Haloferula helveola: one gene and its partner. The protein of the gene in region 1 interacts with the protein of each later gene in a pairwise test. Links are inferred from orthologs where the notes say so. Each region holds a gene or a part of one and is shown in the gene's direction. Other genes may lie near its edges. The genes, in order: rlmN and HAHE_RS04730.

Region 1 (15,228 bases):
CCGCTTTTCGGAACCCTCGGCATTTCCAGACTGCGACGGCTGGAACTTGAGGAACCAGCGACCGAAACGCCCTTGGTCGAAGCCTCCTCAAACGACCAAGCCGAACTCTCCGAAAGCCGCGCCGCGCCACCGACCTTGCCTCAGCCCTCCATCGAAGACTTCCGGAGGGCGTACCAAGACAGCACCACCGATCCCGAAGCCGTTGCGACGCGTGTGATCGAATCGGTCCGCCGCTCAAATGCCGCGGACCCGCCGCTGCGCGCGATCATCGCCTGCGACGAAGACGATGTTCTCGCCCAAGCTCGCGCATCCTCCAAACGCTGGAAGCAAGGCCGGCCGCTGTCGGCACTCGATGGCGTGCCGGTCGCGGTGAAGGACGAGCTCGACCAACTCCCCTACCCGACCACCGTCGGAACCGCCTTTCTCCGCCACAGGCCGGAGCAGGACGCGACAACCGTCGAGCGCCTCCGCGCCGCCGGGGCACTCCTGATCGGCAAGGCCAACATGCACGAGATCGGCCTCGGGGTGACGGGCCTGAACCCGCACCACGGCACGGTCCGCAATCCCTTCGATCCGACGCGACACACCGGAGGCTCCTCAAGCGGATCGGCGGCCGCGGTCGCAGCCGGACTCTGCCCGGTCGCCATCGGTGCCGATGGCGGCGGCTCGATCCGCATTCCTTCCGGCCTGTGCGGAGTCGTCGGACTCAAGCCGACCTTCGGTCGCGTCAGTGAAGCCGGCGCGTTTCCCCTCTGTGCGTCGCTCGGCCACGTCGGACCGATCGGCAACAGCACGGCCGATGTCGCTTGCGCCTACGGAATCATTGCCGGACCCGACCTTCGCGATCCGATGACCGCGGGCCAACCGGCCCCGGTCATCCCGAGCGGACCTCCCTCCGATCTCAACGGCCTGCGGATCGGTATCTACGAGCCATGGTTCAAGGACGCCGAGCCCGAGATCGTCGCGGCCATCGAAAAGGTCGTCGAGGCTCTCAAAGATGCCGGGGCCAAAGTGGTGCCGATCGAAATACCCGGACTCGACGACATGCGCGTGGCGCAGCTGATCCTCATCGTCACCGAGATGCTCGAGTGCATGTCGCAGTTCCTCCCCGAACACCGCAAGGAACACGGCCTCGACGTCCGCATGAACTTCGCGCTCGCGGCATTCCTCGGCGACGCCGACCGGCGTATCGCCAACCGGGTCCGGACCCGCGCCATCCGCGATTTCACCCGCGCATTCGGGATGGCAGACATCATCCTGACGCCCATCACCGGACGCACCGCTCCGCCGATCCGACCCGATGCGGCGGACGGCGGAGAGTCCGACCTGGCAACCCTCTCGGAGCTGATGCGCTTCGTCGCCTGCGGCAACCTCACCGGCCTGCCGGCCATCTCGATCCCTGTCGGCTACGATTCGTTCGGGCTCCCGATCGGCATGCAGGCCATCGCCCCGTGGTGGCGCGAGGATCTGCTACTAAGTCTCTCGTATTTCACTGAGAATCTTGTCGCCCGCCGCCTTCCTGAAGTGAGCTTCTCGGAACAGCTCCTTCATCGGGGGCGGGTTGCATGATGCACGGTTTCGATCGCTGCTCCGCTGAACTTGACGCGCCTCGTCCAAAGCTGTTAGCAGATCGCAGCACCCCATGCGATTCCCCTCCTCCCTCCTCGCGGTCACCGCCATCGTATTCGGCTCCTCGCTCACCACGGAGGCAGCCACGATCCTCAACGGCGCGCCCAGCTACACGACCAACGCCACCATGGCTGCGGATCTGGAATACGGACCGGGCGGACCCGACATTTTCCTCGCCGCCACCGTCACCACCTCGGGCGGCACCCTCCGGTCGATCGAGTTCACGGGACAGGACTCCAGCGATGCCTTCCTCCCGGACTTCGCCATTGCCATCCTCCTGCCAAACGGACCCGCCGGCGGACCCGGCTCGCTGGTCGCGGAAAGCGAGACCACCCTCTACAACCGGACCCGGATCAATCCGACCGTTCGACGGTTCACCTATCAGGTCGACCTCGACACGGAGATCGTTCTCGCGGACGGCACCTACTTTCTCGCCATCGTCAATGTCGAGCCAGGGTCGGACTTCGTGATGGAGATGCTGAATACCGGCAGCGGTCAGGCCCACCAGTCGACGACCGACCTGACCTCCGGCTACGGGTCCGGCGTCGGCCGGATGATGCGCCTCTCGGGCGCCGATACCCGCTACGATCCGGTGCCGGAGCCGTCGGCTTTCGTTCTCGCCGCCTTCGGTGGCGTGCTGCTTTTGCGCAGGCGCCGGGCTTGACCGACGCCTCTGGAGAATCGCCCGTCCGCTGAGTCGGAGCCACGGGAGGCTTGGCAAAACTCCGGATCAGCCCTCCCTGTTGGAGGCTTCCTCACCATGCTTGGAGAGGTCGGGTCCGCCGATCTGGCATTCCGCGGGTCGCGCTCCGGAAATTGCAGCTGGGAACAGATGGCCCGCTCGCCAGATTCCCCCTAAACCATTTCCCCGCCCGGACCGTTCATTCGGAGCCCATGAAACAACCCAGCCGCCACTCCCTACGCCTCGGCGTCGCCTTCGTTCTGACCGCGATCTGCCAAGCCAATCCGGTCTTCCCCGGCGCCGATCCGCACGTCGCGGTCTTCGACGGCAAGTTCTGGGCCTACCCGACCCACGCCTCGGACCCCAAGGCCCAGTTCCACTCTTTTGACTTCGTCGCCTACTCGTCGCCCGACCTGGTCGACTGGAAAGCCAGCGAGCCGATCCTGAAAATGGCCGATATTTCGTGGATCAAGGACGACGGCGCCAGGAACCACTGGCTGTGGGCGCCGGGGATCACCGAGAAGGACGGGAAATACTACTTCTACTTCTCGGTCGGCCCCCAGAATCCGACCCCCAGCCGCATCGGCGTCGCGGTGGCGGACCATCCCGCCGGCCCGTTCAAGGACATCGGCAAGCCGCTGCTGACAGGAGGCAACGGCTTCGAGGCGATCGACCCGATGGTTTTCCAAGACAAGGACGGCACGGCCTACTTCTACGCCGGCGGATCGAACGGCGCGAAGCTGCGGGTGTGGAAGCTGAAGCCGAATCTCATTGAGCTCGGCGAGGAGGTCGAGGTCGCGACGCCTCCGGAGTTCACCGAGGGCGCCTTCATGCACGAGATCGACGGCACCTACTACCTCTCCTACAGCCACGGCGGCTGGAACAACCCGAACTACTCGGTCCACTATGCTACCAGTAGCTCGCCGGTCGGACCGTGGAAGTACCGGGGCGCGATCCTCAACTCGGGCGAGTCGCACAAGGGGCCGGGCCACCATTCGTTTTTCCAGCACCCCGGCACCAAGCAATGGTACATCTGCTACCACTACTGGCCATCGACCAAGAACGAGCCGCCACTCACCGGCCAGCGCCAATGCTCGATCCAGAAGATCAGCTTCGCGGCCGACGGCACGATTTCGAAGGTCACACCCACCGACGAAGGCCCGGAACCGGCGCCCATCCGCTGAGTCGGAACGAAAAAGCCTCCCGCAGCCGGAGCCACGGGAGGCTTGGGGAAAACTCCGGATCAGCCCTCGCTGTTGTAGGCTTCCTCACCGTGCTCGGAGCGGTCGAGTCCGCCAACTTCGACATCCTCGCTGACCCGCAGGCCGGTGACCACCTTGGCCACACCCAGCGCGATGAAGGCCGCGACCGCGCTCCAGCCGATGGTGACCAGCACGCTCAGCGTTTGCGCCCAGGTCTGCTGGGCCGTGGTCACACCTTCCTCAAGGATCCCTTCGCGGACGAAGACCCCGGTGAGGATGGCACCGACGATCCCGCCGACTCCGTGCACCCCGAAGACGTCGAGGGAGTCATCGAACTTCAACGCGTGCTTCAGTTTGGTCGCGGTGAAGTAACAGACGAAGCTCGAGATCGCGCCGATCGCCAGCGCGCCACCGACCGTGGTCGATCCCGCCGCCGGGGTGACCGCCACCAGTCCGGCCACGGCACCCGTCGCCACACCGACCGCGGTTGGCTTCTTCTGGATCATCCATTCCATGCCCATCCACACCAGCACCGCGGCCGCGGTCGCCGCGTGGGTGGTAAGCATCGCCATCCCGGCCGATGCATCCGCCGCGCAGGCCGAGCCGGCATTGAAGCCGAACCAGCCGACCCACAGCAGCCCCGCCCCCATCACGGTGAACGGAACGTTGTGGGGGACCAGGTTGGGCCCCGGGTAGCCGCGACGCCGGCCGACCATGATGCAGGCCACCAGACCGGCGATCCCCGCATTGATGTGGACCACCGTGCCGCCGGCGAAGTCAAGCACGCCCCAGTCGTGGAACAAACCGCCGCCCCAGGCCATGTGCCAGACGGGCAGATAGGACAGGATCGTCCAGAGGGTGGTGAAAATCAGCATCGCCGAGAATTTCATCCGCTCGGCGAAGGCACCGACCATCAGCGCCGGGGTGATGATGATGAAGGTCATCTGGAAGGTCAGCCACACGCTCTCCGGGATCGTTCCGTTCAGCGTGTCGGCCGTCATGTGCCCGAGCATCAGCTTCGACGAATCGCCGATGAACAGGTTCTCGTCGCTGCCGGTGGCGAAACTGGCACCGAAGGTGATCCACAGCACGCTCATCAGTGCCGCCATCACGAAGCACTGGACCAAGATGCTCAGCACGTTCTTGCCGCGGACCAGCCCGCCGTAGAACAGCGCCAGGCCCGGCAGCGTCATCAGCAGCACCAGCACCGTGGAAACCAGCATCCATGCGGTATCCCCACTATCCGGGGCCGTCGGAGCCTCCTGAGCCATGGCCGGAAGGACCGATGCCATGAGCAATCCCGCAACCAATCGCCATTTGTTATGAATGTTGTTCATGCCTCGGGCGTTTTCGATTCTCGCCCACAATCTGTCGAGTTCCCGCTGTGTCCGCGCCCGAGGCGGGATTCCGGGCATCCGGAGCCCCACGGCCCTCAATCTTCAAAGTTGGACGTTCGATGTTCGATATTCCACCCTCCCGCGTGCTCCCCGCCCTGACCGGCCTCTCGATTGACGACCTTTCCGCCCTGATGGCCGACTGGGGCCAGCCCGCGTTCCGGGCCGGGCAGATCCTCGACTGGGTCTGGAAGAAAAAGGCCGGGACGTTTGAGGAAATGACCAACCTGCCGGCCGCGCTGCGGGACAGGCTCGCCGAGACCCACCGTCTGCACGCGCTCGAGCACTCGCGAACCCAAGGCAGCGCCGACACCACCCGCAAGTTCCTCTTCAAGCTCCACGACGGCCGCTATGTCGAGTCGGTCCTCATCCCGGCCAATCCGGCCCTCTACGGCGAGCGCTCCGATCGCCGCACGCTCTGCGTTTCGTCCCAGGTCGGCTGCGCCTACGGCTGCAAATTCTGTGCCTCGGGACTCGCCGGCTTTTCGCGGAATCTGGAACCCGCCGAGATCGCCGGGCAGGTGCTGGCCGCCGAGTGGCTCTCCGGCGAGCGGGTCGACAACCTGGTCTTCATGGGCATGGGCGAACCCTTCGCCAACTTCGACCGGTTGATGGCGGCGATCGAGATCATCACTTCGGAGTGGGGACTTCATCTCGGTGCGCGCCACCTGACGATTTCCACCTCGGGTCTGGTGCCGCAGATCCGGAAGCTGGCCGACCACCCGCAGCAGATTCGCCTGGCGATTTCCCTTCACGGCGCCACCGACGAGGTCCGCGACCGGATCATGCCGGTGAACAAGAAGTGGAAGACCGCCGAGCTCTTCGAGGCACTCGACTACTGGAACTCCCGTAAGAAGCAGCACCTGACGCTGGAGTACATCCTCATCGAGAACGTCAACGACGACCTCGAGCAAGCCCGTATCCTCGCCAGCCACGCCCGTCGCCTGAAAGCCAAGGTCAACCTGATCCCCTACAACACCGTCGAGGGCCTCGACTGGGTCCGCCCTTCCGAAGCGCAGTGCCGCGCCTTCCGCGACATCCTCAAGAACGCTGGCGTGTCCGCCACGCTGCGCTTGGAGAAGGGTCACGACATCGATGCCGCCTGCGGCCAGCTCCGTCTCAAGCAGGAGACCGAGGAAGGCATCATCGAGGCTCCGGCAAAGGGATGAGGCAGCGGTCCCTGATGCCATGACCGAAGCTTCCGATCGCGACAATTCACCAAGCATGCCGGATATCGAGCTTCCGGCGTTCGAGCCGACAACCGGCATCCCGAAGCGCATCTACCAGACCTGTGCGGACCCGGAACGCCTGCCGCGGAAGATCCTCCGCAACATCCGCCGAATGCGGGAACGCAATCCCGGATGGAGCCACCGGGTTTTCAGCGATGCAGACATCGAACGCTGGATCGATGCCCGCTACGGCGACCGGGTGCTGGGGATCTACCGGATGATCCGGCCGGCCTACGGCGCCGCCCGGGCCGACCTCTTCCGCTACCTCCTGATGTATGCCGAAGGCGGCGTCTACCTCGACATCAAGAGCACCGCAAAAGAGCCGCTGGACCAGGTCTTAAGGCCGGACGAATCCTACGTGCTCTCCCACTGGAACCAGCAGCGTTTCCCCGAGTGGGGAATCACCGACACACCCGGAATTCCGGCGCTCGGCGAATTCCAGCAGTGGCACATCGTGGCCGCGGCCGGCCACCCGTTCCTCCGTGCCGCGATCCTCTTGGTGCTCGGAAACATTCTCAACTACGACGAGTCCCGCGACGGCATCGGTCAGCGAGCAGTCCTCCTCGTCACGGGCCCATGGGCCTACACCCAGGCGATCGTGCCGCTTCTCGACACCGCTCCCCATCGCTTGGTCGAGATCGATAAGGATTTCGGTTTCGAATACACCATCTACTGGCGCTACCGCCACATCCGGCTCTTCAAGCGTCACTACAGTCACCTGACCGAGCCGTTGGTCAGCAGCCAACGAGCACATCGACATCGAGGTCAAGACGGGTAATCTCGCCACAACCATGAAAATGCTACTAATGGTCGTGTTTCTCATTTCGGGCGTCTCGCTCAAGGCGGACGAAGAGAAGTCGATCCGGGTATTCGTCGCGCTCTGCGACAATGCCACCCAGGGAATCGTCAAGGTGGGCGAGAAGATCGGGAATGGCGACGACCCGGAGGGAAACCTTTACTGGGGATGCGACGACGGTCTGGCGTCCTACTTCAAGCGCAGCAGCAAGTGGAAGACCGTGGACGCGGTGAAGAATCCCGCACCCGGAATCCTGCGGCGCCTCAAGTTCCGGCACGCTGACGGGGGCCTCGTCCTGACCGCCGATGCCTATCGCGGTGCGGAGATGAAGAAGTGCCTCCTCGACTTCGAAGCGGCGGTGGCATCGAAGGAGCACGCGCTCGTCGCATTCATCGGTCACAACGGCTTCATGGAACTCCAGTTGCCGAAGCCGAAGCCCGTCGAAAACAACCCGACCGCAACCATCGCGCTGTGCTGCCTCAGCGAGAGCTACTTCACTCCACGCCTCGAACGGATGAGCTCGGAGCCTCTGCTTCTTACTCGGCAACTGATGTATCCGGGCTCCTTCATCCTTCACGATGCCATCGAGTCATGGCGCAAGGGCGGCAACCGCACAGCGATCCGGTCAGCCGCCGGTCGGGCCTACGCCAAGAACCAGAAGATCTCCGTCCGCGCCGGCACCGGCATCTTCGCGGATCTGGAGGCCAAGTAGGCGACCCCACTCGTGCTCAAAGCCCCGGAGGGGCGCAGGCACTTAGCCCCGGGGTTCACCCCGGGGATGTCGGACCGGAGTGGAATCCAAGCCCCGGAGGGGCGTAGGCAGAGTAGGTCGTCGGTGCATGTTCTCAAGGTGCGCCAACATCATCCGCGCCCCTCGGGGCTGAGCGATACGCTAACCCAACCCCTCGATGATCTTCTCGATCTGCCGACGGTGGATGCCCATGTGGAGCGCGGACAAGGCATGCCAGCCGGCCGCATCGAGCGGCCCGAACCATGGATGGGCGTAGCGCTCATCCGTTGCGAGATCGCTCACCGCGCCGACCGCCGACAACAACGCATCACAAGATGCCCCATACGATGCCTCGATCTCTTCACCCACCTCGGGCGACGGCTTCACATCCGCGGTGCTGGCTTCCTTCTCGGGAACTTGCCCGCGACTCAAACCGCCGATCACTGCCGCGAACACCCCGTTGCAGATGCGGAGGTGATCAAGCGTCATCCACACCGACCAGTTCCGACTGCTGTCTTCCAAGCCACGCAGGCGTTTGATGAGCACCCGCTCGCCTCGCCGCGACGGATCACAGGATGCAACCCGCTTCCGGATCAGCTCCCGCTCTTTGTGAAACTCCCGGTCAAATCCATCGCGGGATCCCGACTTCCGTTTTCGCCCGAACATGATCCGGGCGATCATCAGCTCCATCGCAGGCAATCCCGCTCCAGGAGCGGCTAGTTTCGGTTCGGTGACCACAGACATGGAGAAACCCCTACCCACTCACTTGCATTTCGCAAGTTATTTTACTTTTGAAATGCAAGTTTATGAATGCGAGCCTCGGGCATGGCAGCCCGCAACAAGCCCGAGTCCCCCGAACGCCGTTCTCCCTGTCCGGTCGCCTGCGCGCTCGATCTGTTCGGCGACCGCTGGACGCTGCTCGTCATCCGCGACCTGATGCTCGGTCGATCGAGGTTCAAGGACTTCGCCGGCTCGCCGGAAGGGATCCCGACCAACATCCTCAGCGACCGGCTCACCCGGCTGACCGAGGGTGGAGTGATCGAGAAGGTGCCCGCCGAAGATGGCTCGAAGCGCTTCGCTTACGCCCTCACCAAGAAAGGCGAATCGCTCAAGCCGCTCCTGCTTGCCATCCGCGACTGGGGCCTGAAATGGGAGCCCGGCACCGAGGCACGGCTCGGATAACAACTCAGGCCCGGGCTGCCTCGCCGGTCGGCTCCGCAACGGACTGGCGAAGCCGTCCGGTTTTCTTCAGGACGCGCGCGACTGCGTAGCCGATCACGGCGAGCGCCAAGATGCCCTCGGCCGCCGATGCGGTGAAACCAGCCATGTCACCGGCAAGCCATGCGTTCTGCAGTACCCCGACCGAAGCGGCGACGATCCAGATGAAAGCCGAGTTGTACTCCGCGCTCACCAGGCGACGCCAGTTGAAGCGCATCGAGCGCATCGTTTCGGCGAGTCCCTTCGGATTGAGGGTGAAGCGGCCGACCTCCGAACAATACCGATCGAAGACGTCGCCGAACTTGCCGCGCAGGAAGTTCTCCTCCGCCGCCACGATGCACGAATAGGCGAACAGGAAGAAGGCCATGCCGGCCGTAAGGAAGAGCAGCGAGTTCGACGCGACACCCGCGCCGAGTAGGATCGTCAGGTTGCCGACATAGAGCGGGTTTCGGCAGTGGCTGAAAAGCCCGCCGGTCACCAGGTCGTCGGCGTAGGGCATGCGGTTCTTGCCTCCGCGCTTGATGTAATCCAGCCCCACCGTGACCCCTCGCAGCAACTGGCCGGCGCTTGCGATGGCGAAACCGGCCAGTGCTGCGATCCGGTAGTCGCCTACCAGAAGCGGTCCCTTGATGAAGAGAAGCGAGTACACCAACGGAAACAGGACGTTCCGGTAGTGATAGAGGAAGTTACCGAGCCGGACCTTCATTTGACGGCGATCATTCCGGTGAAGTTGTACCACTTGAAGAAGGTGTCGCAGTAGCGGAAGCCGGCCCTGAGCAGCATCTCGCGGTTCTCGAGAAGCTTGTAGGGAATGAGCACGTTCTCCAGCGCCTCGCGCTTCTGCGAGATCTCAAGCTCGCTGTAGCCGTGGCGCCTTTTCAGGTCGTAGTAGTACTTGATGAACTGGCGGTTGAAGAGCGAGTCCTCGCCGATGACCTTCTCGACGAGGATCAAGGCGCCGTTCTCGTTCATGCCTTCGAGGATGTCCGCGATCAGCTTGTCGCGGTAGAGCGGGCGGACGAACTGCAGGGTGAGCACCAGCATCACCACCGAGGCGTTTTCGATGCGCACGCCGCCGTTGAGATCGGCATTCACCAGCTCGACCTCGTGGGTGATGCCGGCTGCGGAAAGCTTGGTGCGGCACTTGTCGAGCATCTCGCTCGAGTTGTCGACGCCGACGAATTTGACGGCCGGCGCCACCTTCCCGTCGATGCCTAGGAAGGTGGTGCCGGTCGAGCAACCGAGATCATAAACGTTGGAGCCGGGCACCGCGTAGTCGCCGACCATTTCGGCGATCATCCGCTGCATCTCCCCATAGAAGGGTACTGAGCGGCTGACCATGTCGTCGAAGACCGAGGCGACCTTCGCGCCGAACCGGAAGTCGGCGACATTCTCGTCCGGCGTGTCGAACACGCGGTCGGTGGTCTCGGCGGTCCGAACCACGGAAAGGGGCGATAGCGGTTGGGTGGATGCGACGGCTTTCATCGAACGGTGACGCCATCCTAACCACCCGAAGTGAGAGAATCGTGAGAACCGCGAAATTCAGCGGGAAAAGTTCACCTCCACCTCGAAGAGGTCTTCGTCACGCAGCCGAAGGTCAATAGCGCCACCCATCGCAAGCACCACCTCCCGCGCAAGGCTGAGCCCGAGGCCGGAACCTTCGTGACCGACCGATGCCTCGCCGCGTTGGAAGGGTTCGAACAAGCGCGGCAGTTCTTCAGGGGCAAGTCCATCGGCACGGTTCGTCATCACGACTCGGAACCCGGACGCTCCCTCGTCCGCAGACACCCTTGCCTCCGAACCGGAAGGTGCATGTCGAACCATATTGTCGACCAAGGTGCCGACCACCAGACGGAACAGCTCCGGATCACCATCAAGTGCGTGCGCCCCATCGGGGATCGAACTGGCCAGTTCGATCCCTCGGTCTTCGAAGCGCTCCTTCGCCTCGTCCAGCGTCTCGCGGACCGCCAACGCCGGGTCGAACGGCTCGCTCACCCCCTGCTCGAGCCCACCGCGGATCCGGGCGAGCCGCATCAGGGTGTGGACCGTGCCGCGCATGCCGGATGCGACACCGAGGGCGGATTCGATCCGCTTGGTAAGTTCGTCGGCATCACGCGGCCGACTAACCGCCTGCTCAAGGATCGCCTGGAGGCCTGAAATAGGAGTGCGCAACTCATGCGCGGCGTGCAGGGCGAAGCGACGCTCGCGCTCTCGGGCGGCCTCGACCCTCTCCAGCGTGCGGTTGAAGGCACCGGCCAGCGCCGTGAGTTCCACCGGCATCCCGTCGGGAATCGGCGGCACCGGACCTTCGTCCTCGCGGGAGCGACGATCAAGACGCTCCGCCAGCTCGTCGATCGGCCGCAGCGTCCGCCGGGTGATCCAGCCCACCGAAACCCAGATCGCGATCAGAGTGGCCGCACCCGCACGGATCAGGTGACCGCGGAATCGGCCAAGCTTCTGATCCAGAGATCGGGTTTCCCGGGCACAGACGAGCACCTGGGGAAAATCCTGCGGCTGTAGTACTTTCCCGAGGCGCTTCATCTCCTCAAGGCCCTCCCCGTCGAGGAAGGGAAGATGCAACACACCGACCGCCATGGCGGGGCGGCCGTCCGGCAAGGTGATCGGTTTGAGCACCGGCTGGTTCAGCTCGCCATGGAAACGTTCGATCGATTCGCCGCCGAGCGCCGGCGACCCGGCCGTCGTTCCGCTGTTCTGGTCCCAGAACTGGAACAACCCGAGCACCCCCGTCGTGTCGTCCGACTCCAGAGCCTCGTGCCACTCGTAAACCACCCCACCCGGCTCCAACTCCGATGACTTCATCAGCAGTGACGCGCTGTTGAGCAACTGAAGCCGCACTTCCTTGCGCAGCATCCGCGAGACCGACTGATAAATGATGACCAGCGAAACGAGCAGCACCACGCTCACCGCAAGACCGGTGCCGACCATCAGCCGGACGCGCATCGACGGATGCTTCATGGCTCGGTCGAAAGCACGTAGCCGAAGCCGCGGCGGGTGTGGATGAGCTCATCCCGGCCGCCGGCATTCAGCTTCTTCCTCAGGTAGCCGATGTAGACATCGACCGTGTTGCTGGAACCTCCCTCCTGGTCCTCGTACACATGTTCCCAGATATCCGTGCGGCTCACCGGTTGCCCCGTGCGGTGGGCGAGATACTCGAGCAACCCGTATTCGCGCGGGGTCAACGGGATCGCCGAACCGGCACGGGACACCTGCCTCGTGACCGTGTCGATTTCCAGATCCCCGACACGGAGCAATGGCGACTCGTGGTCGTAGCGGCGGCGCAGCAGCGCACGGGTGCGGGCCGCAAGCTCGGCCAACGCGAAGGGCTTGACCAGATAGTCGTCGGCACCGGCATCCAGCCCCTCGACCCGCTGGTCGACCGAGTCACGCGCGCTGATCACCAGCACCGGCGTTTTGTCCTGCAGCTCGCGCAACTTCCTCAGGATGGTCAGTCCGTCCACCCCCGGCAGCATGATGTCGAGCAGGATCACGTCGTACGGATGGTTCCGCGCGTACCAGAGCCCCTCGTCGCCCGTCGCGCTCGCATCCACGACGTAGCCGTCCTCCCGCAGGCATTCGGCCACGTTCTCACGCAGGGGGGCGTAATCCTCAACCAGCAGGCAGCGCATCGGTCAGCGGAAATTCCACCACGTTCCGGATGAGAGAAACATGAGAATTTCCGGGCCTGCTGCGGGAGTGCCACTTCAAAAGCTTTGCGCCGCGCGCCGGTTCGCGATTGAGTCGTATCCATGAAATCCCTGCTGCTTCTCCTCCCGATCGCCTTGCTCGCCTCCTGCGCCGGTCCGACCTGCTGGTCCGGCGGCATCGACCTGCGACCGATCGAGGAGCGCGCCCGCACCCAGGCGTGCATCGACTTCGGAAACACCTCGAATGCCGTGGTCTACCGCGGTCTCGCCCACCCGCAGGCCCAGACATCAACCTACAACAGGCAGGTCGAGAAGGGCGGCTGGGTGGAAATCGAGGGCTTCAAGTTCTTCAAGGAGCCGGTCGACGTGCCGCGCGAAAGCATCGACGAGGTCCTCAAACTCTACTGCCAGCCGAAGTCTCACCAGGCATGGGGGCCGAAGGAGAAGTGCGCCGGATTCCATCCGGACTACGCGGTCGTCTGGACCGACGGCTCCCGCCGCGTGCTGCAGCTCTGCTACGGCTGCCACGAGTGGAAGTTCTTCGGCCCCGGCGGCATGCTGCTCACCGACATTTCGGAGAAGGCCTACTTTGGCCCGCTGACCCGCAAGTGGCTGAAGAAGCAGGGGGACTGAAAAGCGCGATCTTCAGCCCCGAAGGGGCGAAGGCGTTTAGCCACGGGGTTCACCCCGTGGTCCCGGGAGCGAAATATCCAAGCGCCGAAGGCGCGTCGGCGGAGCGTGAGAAGATCCCGGGAGTTCGCCTACGCCCCTGCCGGGGCTCAATCATCTTGCCGACCTCGTTCCACGGGGTGAACCCCGTGGCTAACTGCCGACGTCCCTTCGGGACTAGGGAGGTTGGCGCTTCGGGACTAGGAATGGTGGCGTCTTCCGCACTCAGCGGATGATGATCCGCCGGAACTCGCCGGTGTCGTCAAATGACCCGAGGCCGATCTTCCCGCCGGTCAGGGTCTTGTCGGCGGCCGTCAGCACCGACTCGCCGTCGAACATGACGGCGATCTCACCGGTAGCCGGACGATGCACGACCCGCAACTTGTGCCACGTTCCTTCCTTCCAAGGCGTGCCCTCGCTCCGCCAGACAGTGATCGGTTTGCGGTCGGCATGGTTCACAAGATGGATCTGGTGATGCACCTGATCCGCCTTCTCGCCGAGATGCGCGTAGTAGAACTCCTGCGGCCCTTTCCCGGCGAACGCCACGCACAGGTCGTTGTTGCCCTTGTCGAACTTGGTCAAGCGCACCTCGACCTGCAGATCGAAGCCCTCCCAGCTCTTCTTTTCGAACCAGATCAGATTGAACGGCGAGCGCACCGGCGGCTTCACCTTGCTCTGCTTCACCAGGCACAGGACCCGCTCGCCCTCTCGCTCCTCCCACTTCCACGCCGCCGGGTCACCCGGCTTCCACGCGTCCTTGTCATCGAAAAAGCCCCGCTCGACCACGCCGGTCCCCTGCGTTCCGACAATCCGCTTCGGCGGGCTTTCCGCATCGGCGACGGCCGCCAGCGCGATCGTCATGGCAATCCACTTCTTCACCCCACCGTTCTGCCACCGGGAAGTCGTCGCGGCAAACCCGTTCGTGGCCGGAATCGACGTTACAAAGCGCATCCGGAACCCGTGTGTCGGGGAAACCGATTGCGCCCCGCGGAGGCCGCTGCTTGACTGGGCACTCCATGAAGCCGCCCTCGGAATCTTCACCGGCTCACCCCGCCAGCGACGCCGGTCGACTCGAGCTGGCACTGCGGGCATCGAACGAAGGCATCTGGGACTGGCACACCGACAAGCGGGAAATCTACTACTCGCGACGTATCCTCGAGTTCCTCGAATGCGGCGACAACCGGGCGCCCAACTTCTTCCTCTCGCCGCACGAGTCCGTCCACGACGACGACCGCGAGGAATTCGTCGCCGCGCTCGGCAACGCGCTCGACCCGGGCGGCCCGGAGCTGTTCGCCATCGACTGCCGGATCCACACCGGCAGCGACGACTGGCGCTGGCTGCGCATCCGCGGAACGGTCGTCCGCGACCGCACCGGCGCGGCCACCCGGATCGCGGGCTCGATGATCGACATTTCCCGTCGCAAGGCGGCCGAAGCTCAGATCGAGGAGGAACGGCACCGGCTCAAGATGCTGATCGATCACGTGCCGCTGCAGATCTACTTCAAGGACACTGACTCGCGCTTCGTCCTCGTCAACCAGCAGATGGCCGAGTGGAACGGCAAGTGCGCGCCCGAGGAAGTCGTCGGCAAGCACGACCGTGACTTCTTCGCTTACGCGCACTGGAAGGAGGCTTTCGACGACGAGCAGTACGTGATGAAGACCGGCAAGGCGATCACCGGAAAGCTCGAGCACGAGACGCGCGATGACGAAACCGGCGACACCTACGTGCTTACCTCCAAGTTTCCATGGATCGACCGCAAGGGTCAGATCTGCGGCAGCTTCGGGGTTTCGAGCGACGTCACCGAGCTGGTCAAGGCGCAGCAGCAGGTCGCCGAGTTCGCCGAGGAACTCGCGCGCCGCAACCAGTCGTACGAGGAGGAAGTCCAGCTCGCCCGTGAGATCCAGCAGGCGCTCGCGTCATCGCAATTCCCGCGCATCGGCGCGACCGGCAACCGCCTGAAATTCGGCGCCCGCTACCTGCCGATCTCCGGCCTGGCCGGGGACTTCTTCGAGGT
Region 2 (15,201 bases), 1.4 Mb from region 1 along the record:
GTCGCAAGCAGAAGCCTGCGGATCCGTCGGTGAAGAAGCCTTATGAGATGCTGCTCGAGCAGGGTATCATCGAGATCGAGGCGCTTGCCTACATCCGCGGCCGTTCGATCCCGAACCGGTTCTTCGTTCTCGACGAGGCCCAGCAGCTCACGCCGCAGGAGGCCAAGACAGTAGTCACGCGGATGTCACGGGAGTCGAAGCTGGTGATGGTCGGCGACCCCGCCCAGATCGACAATCCGTACGTCGACAGCCGCAGCAACGGGCTGGTCTACACCCGCAACCGCCTGAAAGGTCAGCCGTTCGTGGCTCACGTGCCCTTGAGTCGCGGTGAGCGGTCGGAGCTGGCCGAGGCCGGGGCCACCCTGATGTGACCGCTTGGCGACGGACCGCCGATTGACAGCTTCGGGGAGCAGGGATTTACTGCTCCCCGTGAAGGTCCGCCTCGGTTGCTGGTTGTGGGTTCCGCTGTCGCTTATGGTGGCGGGCTGCGGCGCGTGGCCGGGGTCTTCCGGAGCCGGCGGCTGGAAAGCGGCGGTGGAGGTTCAGGCGTCGCAACTCGGCTACCGAAACTGGATCGTTATTGCGGAGAGCTCTTTTCCGGCCCACAGCCGGCCGGGAACCCGACAGGTGAATTCCTACCAACCGATCCCGGTCGTGCTGGACGAGGTGCTCAAGACTCTGGAGCGGACCGAGCATGTGCGGCCGCAGATCTACGTGACCCGTGAACTCCGGGCGGTGGAAAATGATTTCGCTCCTGGCATCGACAGTTACCGCGGCGAGCTGGACTCCGCCTTGCATGGCTACGAAGTGACCGAGCTCGATCAGGACTCGCTGCTGACCTTGGTGCAGGACGCGCAGCGCAGCTTCGATGTGCTGGTGATCCGGACCACCAGTGCCTTGCCCTACTCAAGTGTTTTCATGGAGCTGAAGCCCGGCTACTGGGACGGTGATTCCGAGCAACGGCTGCGTCAGCGGCTCGAGCAGGAGCGGCGGGAAAAACTCGCTTCCCCGTGACCTTCGGCGCAGGTTCGCCGCGCAGATGAAGAAGGACGACGAAATCAAGGCCGAGCGGGAGAGCGCATGGATCGGCGATGCCGTGCTGGCACTGTTCGCCCGCACTTGGGTCCTTCAGGAGCGCGGGAAAATGGACGGCGAGTGGTTCACCCGTCTGACTTCGAACGACTTCCTCAGCGCCTTCGGCCAGCCGACCCGGGTCGAGGCCAAGATCGGGGAGATCTACCGGCAAGGTGGCCTCGAAGCGGCCTTCGAGTGGATGGAGGCCGAATTGCTGCCGCTTTTCCGCAAGCAGATGGCCCGACGCTGATCCGGCCGAGCCGGAAATCCCGAGCTTCCCGGGTTTTGAGTATTGCCTGATAATCAGGAAATATTGCATGGTCCGCCCATGTTGCGCGTCCGGGACAGGCGCGTGGCAAATTGGGACTTCGCACATGGAACATCGCGCCGGGCAACCGAGGTTGGTGATCGCCTGCGGCGGCACGGGAGGACATCTCTTCCCGGGGCTTGCGGTGGCGGAGGAATGGACGGCGCGTGGCGGCGAGGTGCTGCTCTTGGTTTCCGAGAAGAAGATCGATCAGGAGGCGTCCCGGAAGTACACGGGCTACCGGTTCGAAACGATCCCGGCGCTGCCGAAGCCGGCGACGCTTTCGCCAAAGATGGTGCCGTTTCTCCTGAGCCTCTGGAAGACGATCGGACGCTGCAAGGGGCTGCTGAAGGACTTCAGGGCGGATGCCGTGCTCGGGATGGGCGGATTCACGTCGCTGCCGCCGGTGCTGGCCGGCAAGCGGCTCGGATTGCCGGGCTTCGTCCATGATTCCAATGCCCTTCCGGGCAAGGCGAACCGGCTCACGAGCCGCTGGTGTCGCGAGGCGCTGGTCGGGTGGGAGGCGGCCTGCAAGCACTTCACCAAGGCGAAGTGCGTGGTGACCGGCACGCCGGTGCGTGCGGAGCTGCGCGAGCTGCCCGATCGGGCGGTGGCGGCGCAAAAGTGGGGACTGGATCCGTCGAAGCCGACGTTGCTGGTGATGGGTGGAAGCCAGGGCGCGAGAAAGCTGAACTCACTGGTCGCCTCGGCGCCGCTCGATCCGGAACTTCAGGTGCTTCACATCGCCGGCCCGGGGGATCAGGAGCGGGTCGAAGCCGAGGCCGGCGGACGCGACGGCTACCGGGTGGTCGGATTTTGCGATGACATGCCGTCGGCCTACGCGGTGGCCGATGCCGTTGTGGCGCGGTCGGGGGCGTCGAGCATGACGGAACTCGCGTATCTCGGTTTGCCCTCGATTCTCGTGCCGTTTCCCTTTGCGGCGGACGATCACCAGACCTTCAACGCACGCGTGTTCGCCGACGCCGGCGCGGCGTTTCTCGAGCAGGAGGCCGACCTCACGGTCGACTCGCTCGGGGCGAGGATTTCTGAGCTCTTGCAACCCGGAACCCGGGAGCGCATGTCGGCGGCGGCCAAGGCGCTCGCGCTTCCCGATGCCGCCGCGCGGGTGTGCAGCGCCGTCGAGGCGACCCTGAAATGAACGAACTTTCCCAACGGCTGACCGACCTTTCCCGACCTTTGCGCATCCACCTCGTGGGTGTCGCCGGATCGGGCATGAGCGGGCTTGCCCTGCTGCTGATGGGCATGGGCCACCGGGTCAGTGGTTCGGACAAGGTGACCAGCGCCGAGACCGAGCGGATGCAGGGACTTGGCCTGAGATTCTCATCGCCGCACACCGCCGATGCGGTGGATGGCGCCGATGTCGTCGTGTATTCCTCCGCCATCCGGCCCGAGAATCCGGCTCTCGCCGCGGCCCGCGCCAACGGGATCCGGATGATGCGCCGCGCCGAGTGCCTCGCGGCGATCCTCCACACACGGAAGGGGATCATCGTTTCAGGAACCCATGGCAAGACGACGACCTCGGCGATGGTCGCGCACGGACTGCGGGAGGCCGGGCTGAATCCGAGCCATTACGTCGGTGCCGAGATCCCGGTGCTCGGACAGAACGCCCGGTGGTCGGAGCATGGAGAGTGGATGGTCGCCGAGGGCGACGAGAGCGACGGCACGCTGGCGCTTTACCATCCCGCCTGCGCGATCGTGCTCAATATCGAAGCGGAGCACCTCGATCATTACCGCGACATTGACGAGATCAAGGAGGTGTTCCGGACCCTGATCGCGCAAACTACGGGACCCATCGTATTTTGCGCCGAGGACGAGGGCGCGAAGGACGTTTGCGGCGGTCATCCGGAAGCCATCAGCTACGGCTGGTCGGATGCCGACTACGTCGCCGGGGAAATCCGTGAGTTGCGTGGCGCGACCGCGTTCTCGGTTTTCCGGAAGGGAGAGAAGCTCGGCGAGGTCGAACTGGCCATTCCCGGGCGGCACAACGTGCTCAATGCGTTGGCGGCGATTGCCACCTGCGACCGGCTTGGCGCGGATTTCCTGCTCGTTTCTAGGGCTCTCAACAGCTTCGCGGGCGCCAAGCGGAGGTTCGAGACGAAGTATCTGTCGAAGCGGCTGCGCATTGTCGACGACTACGGCCATCATCCGACCGAGATCGCGGCGACACTGCAGACGGCGCGACAGTTGAAGCCGGAGCGCGTGGTAGTTCTTTTCCAGCCTCACCGGTTCACCCGGACTCAGGCACTTGCCGAAGATTTCGGCGAGGTGCTGGCGAAGGCGGATGAGGTCTTCGTGTGCGATGTCTATCCCGCCAGCGAGCGGCCGATTCCCGGCGTCAGCGGCCAGACGGTTGTCGATGCGGTGAACCGCCACGGCGGCACGGCGGTGTCGGTGCCCAACCTTGCCGCCGCGCACCACCGCGTCGGCAACGCCCTAGACCCGGGCGACCTGCTGATCACGCTCGGCGCCGGCAATGTGCACGAAGCGGGTACGCGGATCGCGCGCGACCAGAAGGTCGTCGAGGAGATGCTGCAGTTGGTGACCGACGGAGCGATGACGGTGCGCCTCTACGAACCGATGCGCCGTCATACGACCATGCTGGTCGGCGGCCCGGCACAGTTCTGGATCGAGCCGCACACTTTCGAGGCCTTCGCCGAGGCGGTCGCGTATTGCCGCGAGCGCGGCATCGCGGTGCGTGTGGTTGGCCGGGGCTCGAATCTGCTCGTGCGCGACGGCGGCATCCGCGGTGCGGTGATCCATCCGAAGGGCGGCGAATTCAACGACTGCCATGTGGATGAGGAGGGTCACGTCGTCGCCGGTGCGGGAGTGCGCCTGAAAAAGGTGGCGAGTGTGGCCGAAGCGGCCGGCATCGGTGGCTTCGAGTGGATGGAAGGCATTCCCGGAAACGTGGGTGGCGCCCTGCGCATGAATGCGGGGGCGATGGGCGTCGAGACCTTCGACCAGGTCGTCAGCGTGACGCTGCTCGGCGAGGATGGGGAGATCGTCACCCGGAGTCGCGATGAGGTTGAGTCGTTCTACCGCAACGTGCCCGAACTCCGACGGAATTTCGCCCTGAAGGCGGTCTTCTCCGGCGAACCCGACACGGCCGAGAATATCCGCCAGCGCTGGGACGATTCCCGCGCCAAGCGTCGTGCCACCCAGCCGGTCGCTGCCAGCGCCGGCTGCATTTTCAAGAACCCGGAGGCTGTGCCGGCCGGTATGCTCGTCGACGAGCTGGGCATGAAAGGCACGGGCGAAGGTCCGGCCGAGGTGTCCGCCGAGCACGGCAACTTCATCGTCAACCGCGGCGGTGCGAAGGCGGGCGACGTGCTCGGACTGATCGAACGGATCCGCGGGCAGGCGCGTATGAAACGGAACATCGAACTTGAGACCGAGGTGAAGATCATCGGTGAAGACGAACCCACCTTTTAGACCATGTTGCCGGAATCACTGAAAATCGCCGTGCTGATGGGCGGACCGGGCTCCGAGCGCGAGGTTTCGCTGGCGTCGGGCAAGGCGGTCGTTGCCGCGTTGCAGGGGGCCGGTCTCGATGCGGTGCCGGTCGATGTGCATGGTCCGGACTTCGTCTTGCCGGACGCTACCGGGCTCGCCTTCAACGTGATCCACGGGACCTTCGGCGAGGACGGACAGTTGCAGGACATTCTCGAAAAACGGGGAGTCCCGTACACCGGAGCCGGAGCGGCGAGCAGCCGGGTTGCTTTTGACAAGAATCTCGCCAAAGCGCGGTTTGTCGCCGCAGGTGTTCCGACACCTGCCTCCGAGATCGTTGACGTGTCCGGCGGGCCTCGCCTGCCCTCGTTCGAGGCGCCGTTCGTGGTCAAGCCGCCGCGCGAGGGATCGAGTGTCGGGGTCAGCATCGTCAGAGAGGCCTCCGCGGCCATGCCGGCGATGGAGGAAGCCGCCAAGTATGGAGACGAGATTCTGGTCGAGCAGTTCGTGGAAGGGAAGGAGCTGACCGTCGGGGTGCTGGATGATGTGGCGATGCCGATCGTCCACATCGCCCCGCGCGACGGCTTCTACGACATGAAGAACAAGTATCCGTGGCTCGGCGGTGGGGCGGGAAGCGACTACTACTGCCCGGCCGACCTTGATCCCGAGACCACGCAGCGGGTGCTGGATGCGGCGCTTGCCGGCCATCGCTCGCTCGGCATCGAGGTTTATTCGCGGGTCGACGTGCTGCTCGACGCGGACGGCAATCCCTTCGTGCTCGAGGCCAACACGATTCCGGGTATGACCGAAACCAGCCTGCTTCCGAAGTCGGCCGCCGCCCACGGGATTCCCTTTGCCGATCTCTGCATCCGTATCGCCGAAATCTCACTGAACCTCGGAGCCCGATAAGCCATGTTCAAACGCCGCACATCACGAGTCCGCCAGCGCCGCCAGGTGAAGGTGCTGCGTGCGAGCGTGATGTCGCCGCGGATTTTCTGGCACGACTTCCGCCGCGCGGTTTTCTCGCTGATCCGCTACACGCTGCTCGCGGCGCTCATTGTCGCGGCCGGATGGGGGATCTGGCTCGGGGTGCAGAAGGGCCTTCTGAAGAATGACGAGTTCCGGATCCAGCATCTGGTGCTCAACGACAATCCCGCGATCGATGAGATCCGCCTGCTGGAAGTCACCGGCATCGACCTGTCCGGCAGCCTCTTCGATTGCGACCCCGACAAGATCCGTGCCAGTCTGGTCGCCTTGCCCGAGATCTCCAACGCGAGTGTCACCCGCGAGTTTCCGGGAGATCTGGTGATCCGGGTGAAGGCGCGCGAGCCGTTCCTGTGGATCGCTTGCGAGCAGCTCGGTGTGCCTCCGAGGGGGCGGGACCGGGGGCTGATGATCGATCGGGCGGGCAGGCTGTTCCCGTGCCCCGAAGGGGATTTCGACAGTGCCTTGGATCTTCCGGTGATGGAGTTGAGGAATGGCGGCGAGGCCCTTGTTCCGGGGGAGAAGCTGGTGAATACCGACTTCGACCGGCTGCTTCGCCTTTACCGCGTTGCCGAGGAGATGCTACCCGAGGCCTCCGGCTGGATCGACTCGATCCGGTTGCACAAGGATTGGGGCTGTGTGCTGACGACCCGGGACGGCATCGAAGCGACCTTCGGTCACGGTGACCTCGAACGGCAGATGGGTGATTTGCTTGCCGCGATGGAACATGCGCGGGAAAAAGGGGACCGGATCGCGACGATCGTCTTGGTCGGGCGGCGCAACCAGCCGGTGACTTTCCACGAAGTCGCGCCTCCTCGGGCAATCCCGGTAGAGGAAGCGCAATTGCAACCCGAGCCCGAGTCCGCCGGACAAGCCGACCTTCGCCAACTCCTCGAACGCTGACCCCTCCATGGCACGAACCAAGATCCACGTCGGACTCGAAATCGGCACCAGCAAGATCTGCATGGTGGTCGGTGAGGTGAAGTCGGACGGCTCGGTCAAGATTCTCGGAGTCGGGCAGTCGAAGTCGGTCGGCGTGCGGAAGGGCGAGATCTATGATTTTCCCCAGGTCCGCGCCTGCGTGAAGGACGCGCTGGTGAAGGCGGAGGACGCGAGCGACGTCGAGATCGGCAGCGTCTTCCTGGCAGTCACCGGTTCACACATCCAAGGAGTAAACCACCAGGGAAGTTTCCGCCTGCCGGACAGCGAGGACACGATCGACGCCGACCATGTTCGCGAAGCGAAGGAGATCGCGCGTGCGGTCACCATTCCCCCGGATCACGTCTATCTTCACCATGTGCCGCGCCGGTTCGGGGTCGATGGCTTTCATCAGGCGAGCAGCCCGGTGGGTCTCACCGGCCGCACCGTGGAAGCGGATTACCATGTGGTGCATGGCATCCGTTCGCGGATCGAAAATCAGATCAAGTGTGTGCGGGAGATGCCGCTGGATGTCGACGACCTCGTGTTCTCGCCGATCGCGACCGCGCAGGTGGCTCTCAATCGTGAGGCCCGTGACCGGGGAGCGCTGGTGATCGATATCGGCGGCGGCACGACTGACTACGCGCTGTACGTCGATGGCATGATCGAGGCCAGCGGATGCATTCCGGTCGGTGGCGATCACATCACCAACGATATCCACCTCGTCACCGGCCTGCCCTTCTCGAAGGCGGAGCTCCTCAAGGTCCGCGAGGGCGATGCCTCCGGCGACGCCGCCCGTTCGGTCGGGGTGGTCAAGGTGGGCGACGAGAAAGGCTTCGCCGAGGCCGAGGTGAAGCGCCAGTTGCTCAACGATATCATCCGCCAGCGCCTTGAGGAGACCCTCGGGCTGCTGCTCAAGCGCCTGCCCGACGGATCGGTCGACAAGATCGGCACCGGCGTGTTCCTCGCCGGTGGCACCAGCCTGATGCGCGGCTTTGGCGAGCTCGCGCACGATATTTTCCGCCGGGATATCTACCGTCCCGAGCCGCCCGAACTGAGCGGCGTGCAAGCCAGTTTCAAGGACCCCCAGTTCACCACCGCCCTCGGACTCATCCGATACGCCCAGATTGTCGAAAGCGAGAGGTCGCCGAAGCGCGGCTTCCTGCGTAAGATTTGGCCTTTCGCCCGCTGACCCACACCCTTGCCATGATCGAATTCCCACGCGACCCGCAGAACGTCATCCCGACGTCATCCGTCAAAATCGTCGGCCTCGGAGGGGCTGGTGCCAACATGCTCGACCGCGTCGCGCTCGACGGTCTCGACGGCGCCGAACTGCTCGCCCTCAACACCGACATCCGCACGCTTTCCGGCTCGGTGGCCGGAGAGCGGATCCAGCTTGGACGCAACCTGACGAAGGGGCTCGGAACCGGGGGCGACCCGGAGCTTGGCCATCAGGCGGTGCTGGAAGCCGAGGATGAGATCCGCGCCTCGCTCAAAGGGCGGAAGATTGTGTTTGTTTGCGTCGGTCTCGGTGGTGGCACCGGTTCCGGCTCGGCACCGATCGTCGCGCGGATCGCCCGTGAGGAAGGGGCCTTTGTCGTGATGTTCGCGACGATGCCGTTCGTCTTCGAAGGTCGGCGTCGCCGTGAGCAGGCCGAGACCTCGCTGAACGAACTGGCGGTTCTCTCCAATGCGTTGGTGACTTTCGACAACAGCCGGATGGGCGAACTGGTTTTGGCCAAGCAGGGGATTCACGAGGCGTTCGCCGCGGCCGACCGGATGATCTCCGAGAGCATCAAGGCGGTGATCCGTCTGGTCGTGCGACCGGGCCTGATCAACATCGGTCTCGACGACCTGATGAGTGCGCTGCGGACGACCCGTTCGCGCTGTCTGTTCGGTTCCGGCATCGCCCGGGGCAAGGACCGGGCGCAGAAGGCACTGCGCAACGCCCTGGCCAGTCCGCTTCTCGATCAAGGCGCCCTTCTCAAGGACGCGCAGTCGGTGCTGGTGCACCTTTGCGGCGGCGAGGACCTCACGCTTTTCGAGATCGAGTTGCTGATGGAGAGCCTTGGCAAACACGTGCCCCCGAGTGCTCATGTACTTTTCGGTGCTGCGGTCGATCCCGGGATGAACGACCAACTGAGCATCACACTGGTCAGTTCGCTGCCGGAGGAAAGGCTGCGGGACCGCCCGACGATGGAGCGCGCCGAAAGGTCGGCTTCCGGTCTTGAGCCGAGTGTAGGCTTCGCGTCGCCGCTGGTGGAGGACGAGCCGGACCCGGAGCCCGAACCGGAACCCGAGGACAAGATGGAGGAGGACTCCGAGCCCGAGTGGGCGCCGGATCCGGAGCCTGAGGCGGTCGCCGAACCTGAGATCGAGGAACCGGAAAAACCGGAAGAGGAACCCGACGAGCCGGAGGACGAGGACGAGCCGGTCGCTGAAGAGGTTGAAGAGCCGGAGGTTGAGGAGGATGAAGAGCCCGATACCCCGAGGTCTCTGGAGGATGACGGCTTCTTTGCGGAGTCCGAACCGAAGGAGGAAGAAGAGCCTCCGCGGCTCGAGCCGGATGACGATGATGACGCGCCGTTCGCCGAGTCAGGTTTCACGCTCAAGCCGGTCGGTAGCAAGCTGCCCAAGCGGCGCAAGGACCGGCCCGCGAAGTCGAAGGAGGAAACGGATGATTTCGCCTCGGCGCCTGACGATCTGTTCGGAGAAGGTCTCGACGACCTCGAGGACGAATTCGCTCCGAAGAGCGGCAAGTCTCAGTCAGAGCTGAGCTTCGACGGGGGCCCCAAAGGGCGGTTCGAGGGCTCGGATCCGAGTGTTTTCGAAGGCGAGGATCTCGACGTTCCCGCATTCCTGCGAAAGAAGCGCAAGTGAGCCAACGTCTCAAAAATGGACGGCCCCGCCGGCACAAGTCCGACGGAGCCGTCTCCCCCCAAAGAAAACTGTAGCGCTCAGGTGCGAAGATCGTTGGAACTTCCTCACTCGGAGCGGGGGAAACATGTCAGCGTTGGGGCTTTCCCACAATGCGTGTTGATACGTACCGGGATCGTGCGTAGTCTTACGCAGAACTTCCCCCGTTGCTGATCCGTGCTAGGTAAAGCCTACTTCCAACTTTCGAACTCCCTGCAATCGGCGAGGAGTTTTTCTGAGGTCGCCACTTTGCTGTCGAAGGATCTTCCTCCTCTGATCGGCGCGGACTCCTGCGTCTTGAGCGAGTCCTGTTCCCACGGCAAGATCCTGAACATCTACGGGCAGGGCCGGGTTGCGGATACCGGTCGGGAGAGGCTGGACGACCTCAACCGGCTCTACGGGGAACACCCGCTGCTCGACAAGGTGGTTCAGCAGGACCCCGGCGAACTGGGTGTGGCATCGAGTGATTTTGTCGATCCTGAGGAGTATGCGAATCTCGAATTCAACAAGATCCTGCACGAAGGCAGGCCGATGCTTGAGGCGCTGTTCGGCAAGCTTGCGACCTGCTGCCGCAAGACCACGCTGCTGATTGCTTACAAGCGCGACGGAATCTTCAACTCGGAGAACCGTGAGGTGTTCGATGCCGTCCTGTTCATCGCACGCGCGGTCCTCGAGCGCATCGGCAGCCAGAGTGTCGAGCATGCGGTTCGCAATTTCCTTCTCACCACTTCGGCAGGGGCGCCGGTCGCGATCTTCATCGTGCAGCTGAACTCCGAGAAGGAGATCATGCCGCTCAGCTACGAGGCGGTGCGTCAGGCTGAAAAGTGGTGGGCGCTCGATGAGGCGTTCCGGATCATGCCCGAAGAGGCCTACATGGCCCATCGGATGGAACTGATGGATGCCTGGACGGATCCGGTCACCGCGCAGTTCAAGCAGATCCAGATCGACCTCGGCGGGGGCGTGATGCCGTGCTACGCGATGCCGAAGGCGAACGGTGAGATCATTCTCATCATGCCGGTGTCCGGAAGCCTGCCGAGTGGGGATGAAGCGCTGAAGGCGATCCTGACCCGGCGCCAGCGCGAGATCATGGAATGGATCGCCGAAGGCAAGACCAGCGCCGAGGCGGCGATCATCCTCGATATCAGCCCGCGGACGGTCGAGAAACACCTGGAGGCGGTGTTCCAGCGGCTCGGCGTCGAGAACCGGATCGCGGCGGTTCGCCGGTTCCTCGATCTGAAGGGCGGTCAGCCGGCATAGCCGAGCCACGGCCCGAGCCACTTTTCGGCTTCCTCGACGGTCCAGCCCTTGCGGTTCGCGTAGTCTTCGATCTGGTCCTTCTGTAGCTCGCTGATCGCGAAGTAGCGGCTCTCCGGATGGGAGAACATCAGTCCGCTCACGGCGGCTCCGGGATGCATCGCACAGCTTTCGGTCAGGGTGACGCCGGTCTTTTCCGCGGCCTCCAGCAGATCGAACAGGACCGGCTTTTCGGTGTGGTCCGGCTGGGCCGGATATCCCGGGGCCGGGCGGATGCCGCGATACTTCTCCTTGATCAGTTCGTTGTGGTTGAACTCGTTCGGGCGTTCGTAGCCCCATTCGACCCGGGCGCGGTGGTGAAGCAGCTCCGCGAACGCCTCGGCGAGCCGGTCGGCGATCGCCTTGATCATGATCGATTTGTAGGGGTCGGTCTCCTTCTCCGAAACCTCCTTCGCCCACTCGTCGGCACCGTGGATGCCAACGACAAAGCCGCCGATGTAATCGTTCGCGGCACCGACCGGAGCGATGTAGTCCGCCAAGGCCATGTGGGGCTTTTCGGACTCCTTCGCCACTTGCTGGCGCAGCGTGTGGAAGCGCGCGCGTTCGGTGCCGCGTGTGTCGTCTTGCCAGACGATGATGTCGTCGCCCTCGGCATTCGCCGGGAAGAAGCCGTAGATGCCGCGGGCGGTGAAGCGCTTCTCGGCAATGATCTGCTCGAGCAGTTCCTTCGCTTCGGCATACAGTTCCTGAGCCTGTGCCGCTCCGCCTTCGTTGCGGGTCTTGAGCGTCTCGGTTTCGCGATCCCACACTCCGCGCAGCTCCCAAGCATGGAAGAACGGCGTCCAGTCGATGTATTCGGAGAGTTCGCGCAGTGATTGTCCGTCCATCACGCGGGTGCCGGTGAACGACGGGACGGCAGGTGATCCGGCGGACCAGTCGAACTGCGGCGCGTTCTTGCGGGCCTCTTCGAGCGACACCGTCGGCTTGTCCTTCTTGTTGAAGTTCTCACGCAGCGTCACGTGCTGCGCTTCGTTGTCAGCCACGAATTTACCGCGGCCGTCCTCGGAGAGCAGCGAGGTGGTCACCGGCACGGAGCGCGAGGCGTCGAGCACGTGAACCACCGGGCCGCTGTAGTGCGGCGCGATTTTGACCGCAGTGTGCGCCGCCGAGGTGGTGGCGCCGCCGATCAGCACGGGGGTCGACATTCCGCGACGCTCCATTTCCTTGGCCACGTGGATCATCTCGTCGAGCGACGGAGTGATCAGTCCCGACAGCCCGATGATGTCGGCGCTCTTCTCGATGGCCGTCTCGAGGATCTTGTCGCACGGCACCATCACGCCGAGGTCGATGACCTCGAAGCCGTTGCAGGCGAGCACCACACCGACGATGTTCTTGCCGATGTCGTGCACGTCGCCCTTTACGGTCGCCATGATCACGCGACCGGCGGAGAGCGTCTTCTCGGCCTTGATCCGGGCCTGTTCGGCGGTCAGCGAGGCGTCTTCCTTTTGGAATCGCTCGATGATCGGTGCGAGTTTTTCCTCCTTCTCCTCCTCCATGTAGGGCTCGAGATAGGCGACCGCCTTCTTCATCACGCGGGCCGACTTCACGACCTGCGGGAGGAACATCTTTCCGGCGCCGAACAGATCCCCGACGACGCCCATGCCGTCCATGAGCGGACCCTCGATGACCTTCAGTGGCTTCTCGTACTTCTGCCGGGCTTCCTCGGTGTCCTCCTCAATGAAGCGGTCGATCCCTTTGAGGAGCGCGTGCTCGAGCCGCTTCTCGACCGGCGCCTCCCGCCATGAAAGATCCTCGGCCTTGGCTTCCTTCTTCTGACCCTTGAATTGTTCGGCGAGGTCGAGCAATCGCTCGGTTGCGCCCGGGTCGCGGTTGAGGAGGACGTCCTCGACGTGCTTGAGCAGTTCCGGATCGATCTCATCGTAAACCTCGAGCATGCCTGCGTTGACGATGCCCATGTCCATCCCGGCCTTGCCGGCGTGGTAGAGGAAGGCCGAGTGCATCGCTTCGCGGACCGGGTTGTTGCCGCGGAACGAGAACGACACGTTCGAGACACCGCCCGAGACCTTGGCGCCGGGAAGGTTCTCCTTGATCCAGCGGGTCGCGTTGAAGAAATCGACCGCGTAGTTGTTGTGCTCCTCGATGCCGGTGGCGACGGTGAGGATATTGGGGTCGAAGATGATGTCTTCCGGGTTGAAACCGACCTCGTCGACGAGGATCCGGTAGGCGCGTTCGCAGATCCGGGTCTTGTCCTGGTAGGTCGCGGCCTGGCCTTTCTCGTCGAAGGCCATCACCACCGCGGCGGCGCCGAACTTCATGATCGTCCGGGCCTGCTCGCGGAAGTTGTCCTCGCCCTCCTTGAGCGAGATCGAGTTCACGATACCCTTGCCCTGCAGACACTTGAGGCCCGCGAGGATGATTTCCCACTTCGAGGAATCTACGGTGATCGGCACCTTCGTGATGTCCGGCTCGGACTGCACGAGATTGAGGAATCGCGACATCATCTCAACGCCGTCGATGAGGCCGTCGTCGAAGCAGATGTCGATCACCGGTGCGCCGTTGTCGACCTGCTGGCGCGCGACCGACAGGGCGTCCTCCAGCTTGCCTTCCTGAACGAGTTTCCGGAACCGCGGCGAGCCGGCGACGTTGGTCCGCTCGCCGATCATCAGGAAATTCTTGTCCGCCGTGTGGTTGTAGGGCTCGGTGCCGGCGAGGCGAAGTACGGGATCGAGCGTAGGAAGTTTCCTCGGCTCGACCTCGCGCACCGCTTTCGCGATTTCGGCGATGTGCTCCGGGGTGTTGCCGCAGCAGCCGCCGGCGAGATTGATGAAACCCGACCGAGCGAAGTCGCCGACCAGCCGGTTCATGTCGGCAGGAAGATAGGGGAACCCGGTGGACGAGAGCGGATCCGGCATTCCGGCGTTCGGGTAGCAGGAAACGTAGGTGCCGCAGACCTGAGACAGTTCGTCGATGAACGGTCGCATCTCCTCCGGACCGAGCGAGCAGTTGAGGCCGACAGCCAGCGGTTTGACGTGCTCGACCGAGTTCCAAAGGGCCTCGACCTTCTGCGCCGAGATCATGGTCTCGCCACCTTTGCCGACGGCGGCCGAAATGATGATCGGCAGGCGGAAGCCGTCCTCATCGAAAACATCCTGGGCCGCGACCGCCGCCGCCTTGGCGTTGAGCGCGTCGAAGATCGTCTCGATCATCAGGATATCGACGCCGCCCTCCACCAGCGCGCGGATCTGCCGTTTGTAGTCCTCGTAGACCTGGTCGAAGGTCACCGAGCGGAAGCCGGGGTCATTCGGGTCGACGGCCGAGTTGTTCAGCCCGACCGTCAGCGGGCCGATGGCGCCGGCAACGTAGCGTGCGACGCCGGTGTCGTTGGCGACCCGTTCGGCGGCTTCCCGCGCGAGGCGTGCCGAGGCGATGTTGATCTCCGCGGCGAGCTCCCTAAGTAAGGGATCGTCGAGAACCTTCTGGTAGAACTCCGGATCCTTGCGTCCCTTGCCCGACTCCCGCGGATCCTCGACGAAGAATTCGCTCTGGGCGATCGACGTGCCGGAAAACGAGTTGGTCTCGATGATGTCGGACCCCGCTTCCAAGAAGCGCTTGTGGATGTCGGCGATGACATCCGGACGGGTCAGGCAGAGAATGTCGCCATTGTTGAGGAGATCCTTTTCGGTGTTCTCAAACCGCTGGCCGCGGGCGTCGGCCTCCTTCAGGCCGTAGCCACGGATGGTCGTTCCCATCGCGCCATCCAGCATCAGGATGCGCTTCTCCAGGGCGGCGGTCAGTTCAGCGGTCGCGTCGGGTCGCGGCATGCCCAGAACCTAGGAAATCCCCGACCGCCCGCAAGAGACAAATCATCATATCACGATTTGATGATGGGAGATTTTCGGGGGTCCTGCCGATCGCTCAACGGGTGACGATCCGGGCTTGAAACTCGATCATGTCGTTCACGAGGTGGCCGGCGAGGTTTTCGAAGAACCGGGCGGATCCGTAGAGGATTCCCCATCGGGTCCGATCGACGGCAAATGACGCTTGGGCGGCGGGCTTGCCGTCCGGGGTGAGACCGGAGCAGGCGGTGAACTCGATCGGCTCGGTGATCCCTCGCAGGGTCAATTCCGCCGTTACAGCGAGATTGGGCGTGCCCGGTGCGGTATCCTGCAGCTCCTTGGCAGCAGTGATTTCAAGCCGGCAATCCGGATGCTCGGCGGCGTCGAGGAAATCGTGATCGAGGAGGTGCCGGATCAGGA

What was found.
Region 2: the proteins of rlmN (region 1) and HAHE_RS04730 interact in binary tests that used the Escherichia coli proteins (3 or more experiments, as listed by UniProt). The link is inferred for Haloferula helveola from one-to-one orthologs.

What each region holds. Positions count from the first base shown.
Region 1 is NZ_AP024702.1:2,751,990-2,767,217, reverse strand. What follows is about bases 4,040-7,022. They hold rlmN (23S rRNA (adenine(2503)-C(2))-methyltransferase RlmN), read left to right. Parts: upstream 4,040-4,969; coding sequence 4,970-6,076; downstream 6,077-7,022. Other genes in these bases: HAHE_RS10110 (hypothetical protein), read left to right, coding at 6,928-7,022; HAHE_RS10115 (glycosyltransferase family 32 protein), read left to right, coding at 6,096-6,914; HAHE_RS10125 (ammonium transporter), read right to left, coding at 4,040-4,784. In the rest of the region: HAHE_RS10140 (amidase), read left to right, coding at 1-1,569; HAHE_RS10135 (PEP-CTERM sorting domain-containing protein), read left to right, coding at 1,643-2,293; HAHE_RS10130 (family 43 glycosylhydrolase), read left to right, coding at 2,524-3,495; more of HAHE_RS10125, read right to left, coding at 3,555-4,039; more of HAHE_RS10110, read left to right, coding at 7,023-7,644; HAHE_RS10105 (DinB family protein), read right to left, coding at 7,825-8,406; HAHE_RS10100 (helix-turn-helix domain-containing protein), read left to right, coding at 8,488-8,844; HAHE_RS10095 (isoprenylcysteine carboxylmethyltransferase family protein), read right to left, coding at 8,849-9,586; carboxy-S-adenosyl-L-methionine synthase CmoA, read right to left, coding at 9,583-10,365; HAHE_RS10085 (sensor histidine kinase), read right to left, coding at 10,423-11,856; HAHE_RS10080 (response regulator transcription factor), read right to left, coding at 11,853-12,527; HAHE_RS10075 (hypothetical protein), read left to right, coding at 12,648-13,178; HAHE_RS10070 (family 16 glycoside hydrolase), read right to left, coding at 13,440-14,093; HAHE_RS10065 (SpoIIE family protein phosphatase), read left to right, coding at 14,231-15,228.
Region 2 is NZ_AP024702.1:1,359,797-1,374,997, reverse strand. Bases 7,342-10,297 are described here. They hold HAHE_RS04730 (cell division protein FtsZ), read left to right. Parts: upstream 7,342-7,960; coding sequence 7,961-9,634; downstream 9,635-10,297. Other genes in these bases: HAHE_RS04725 (response regulator transcription factor), read left to right, coding at 9,848-10,297; ftsA (cell division protein FtsA), read left to right, coding at 7,342-7,946. In the rest of the region: HAHE_RS04770 (PhoH family protein), read left to right, coding at 1-371; HAHE_RS04765 (hypothetical protein), read left to right, coding at 430-1,014; HAHE_RS04760 (hypothetical protein), read left to right, coding at 1,040-1,324; murG (undecaprenyldiphospho-muramoylpentapeptide beta-N-acetylglucosaminyltransferase), read left to right, coding at 1,449-2,540; murC (UDP-N-acetylmuramate--L-alanine ligase), read left to right, coding at 2,537-4,834; HAHE_RS04745 (D-alanine--D-alanine ligase), read left to right, coding at 4,838-5,761; HAHE_RS04740 (cell division protein FtsQ/DivIB), read left to right, coding at 5,765-6,739; more of ftsA, read left to right, coding at 6,747-7,341; more of HAHE_RS04725, read left to right, coding at 10,298-10,927; metH (methionine synthase), read right to left, coding at 10,915-14,766; HAHE_RS04715 (YceI family protein), read right to left, coding at 14,861-15,201. UniProt on the Escherichia coli protein: Essential cell division protein that forms a contractile ring structure (Z ring) at the future cell division site. The regulation of the ring assembly controls the timing and the location of cell division.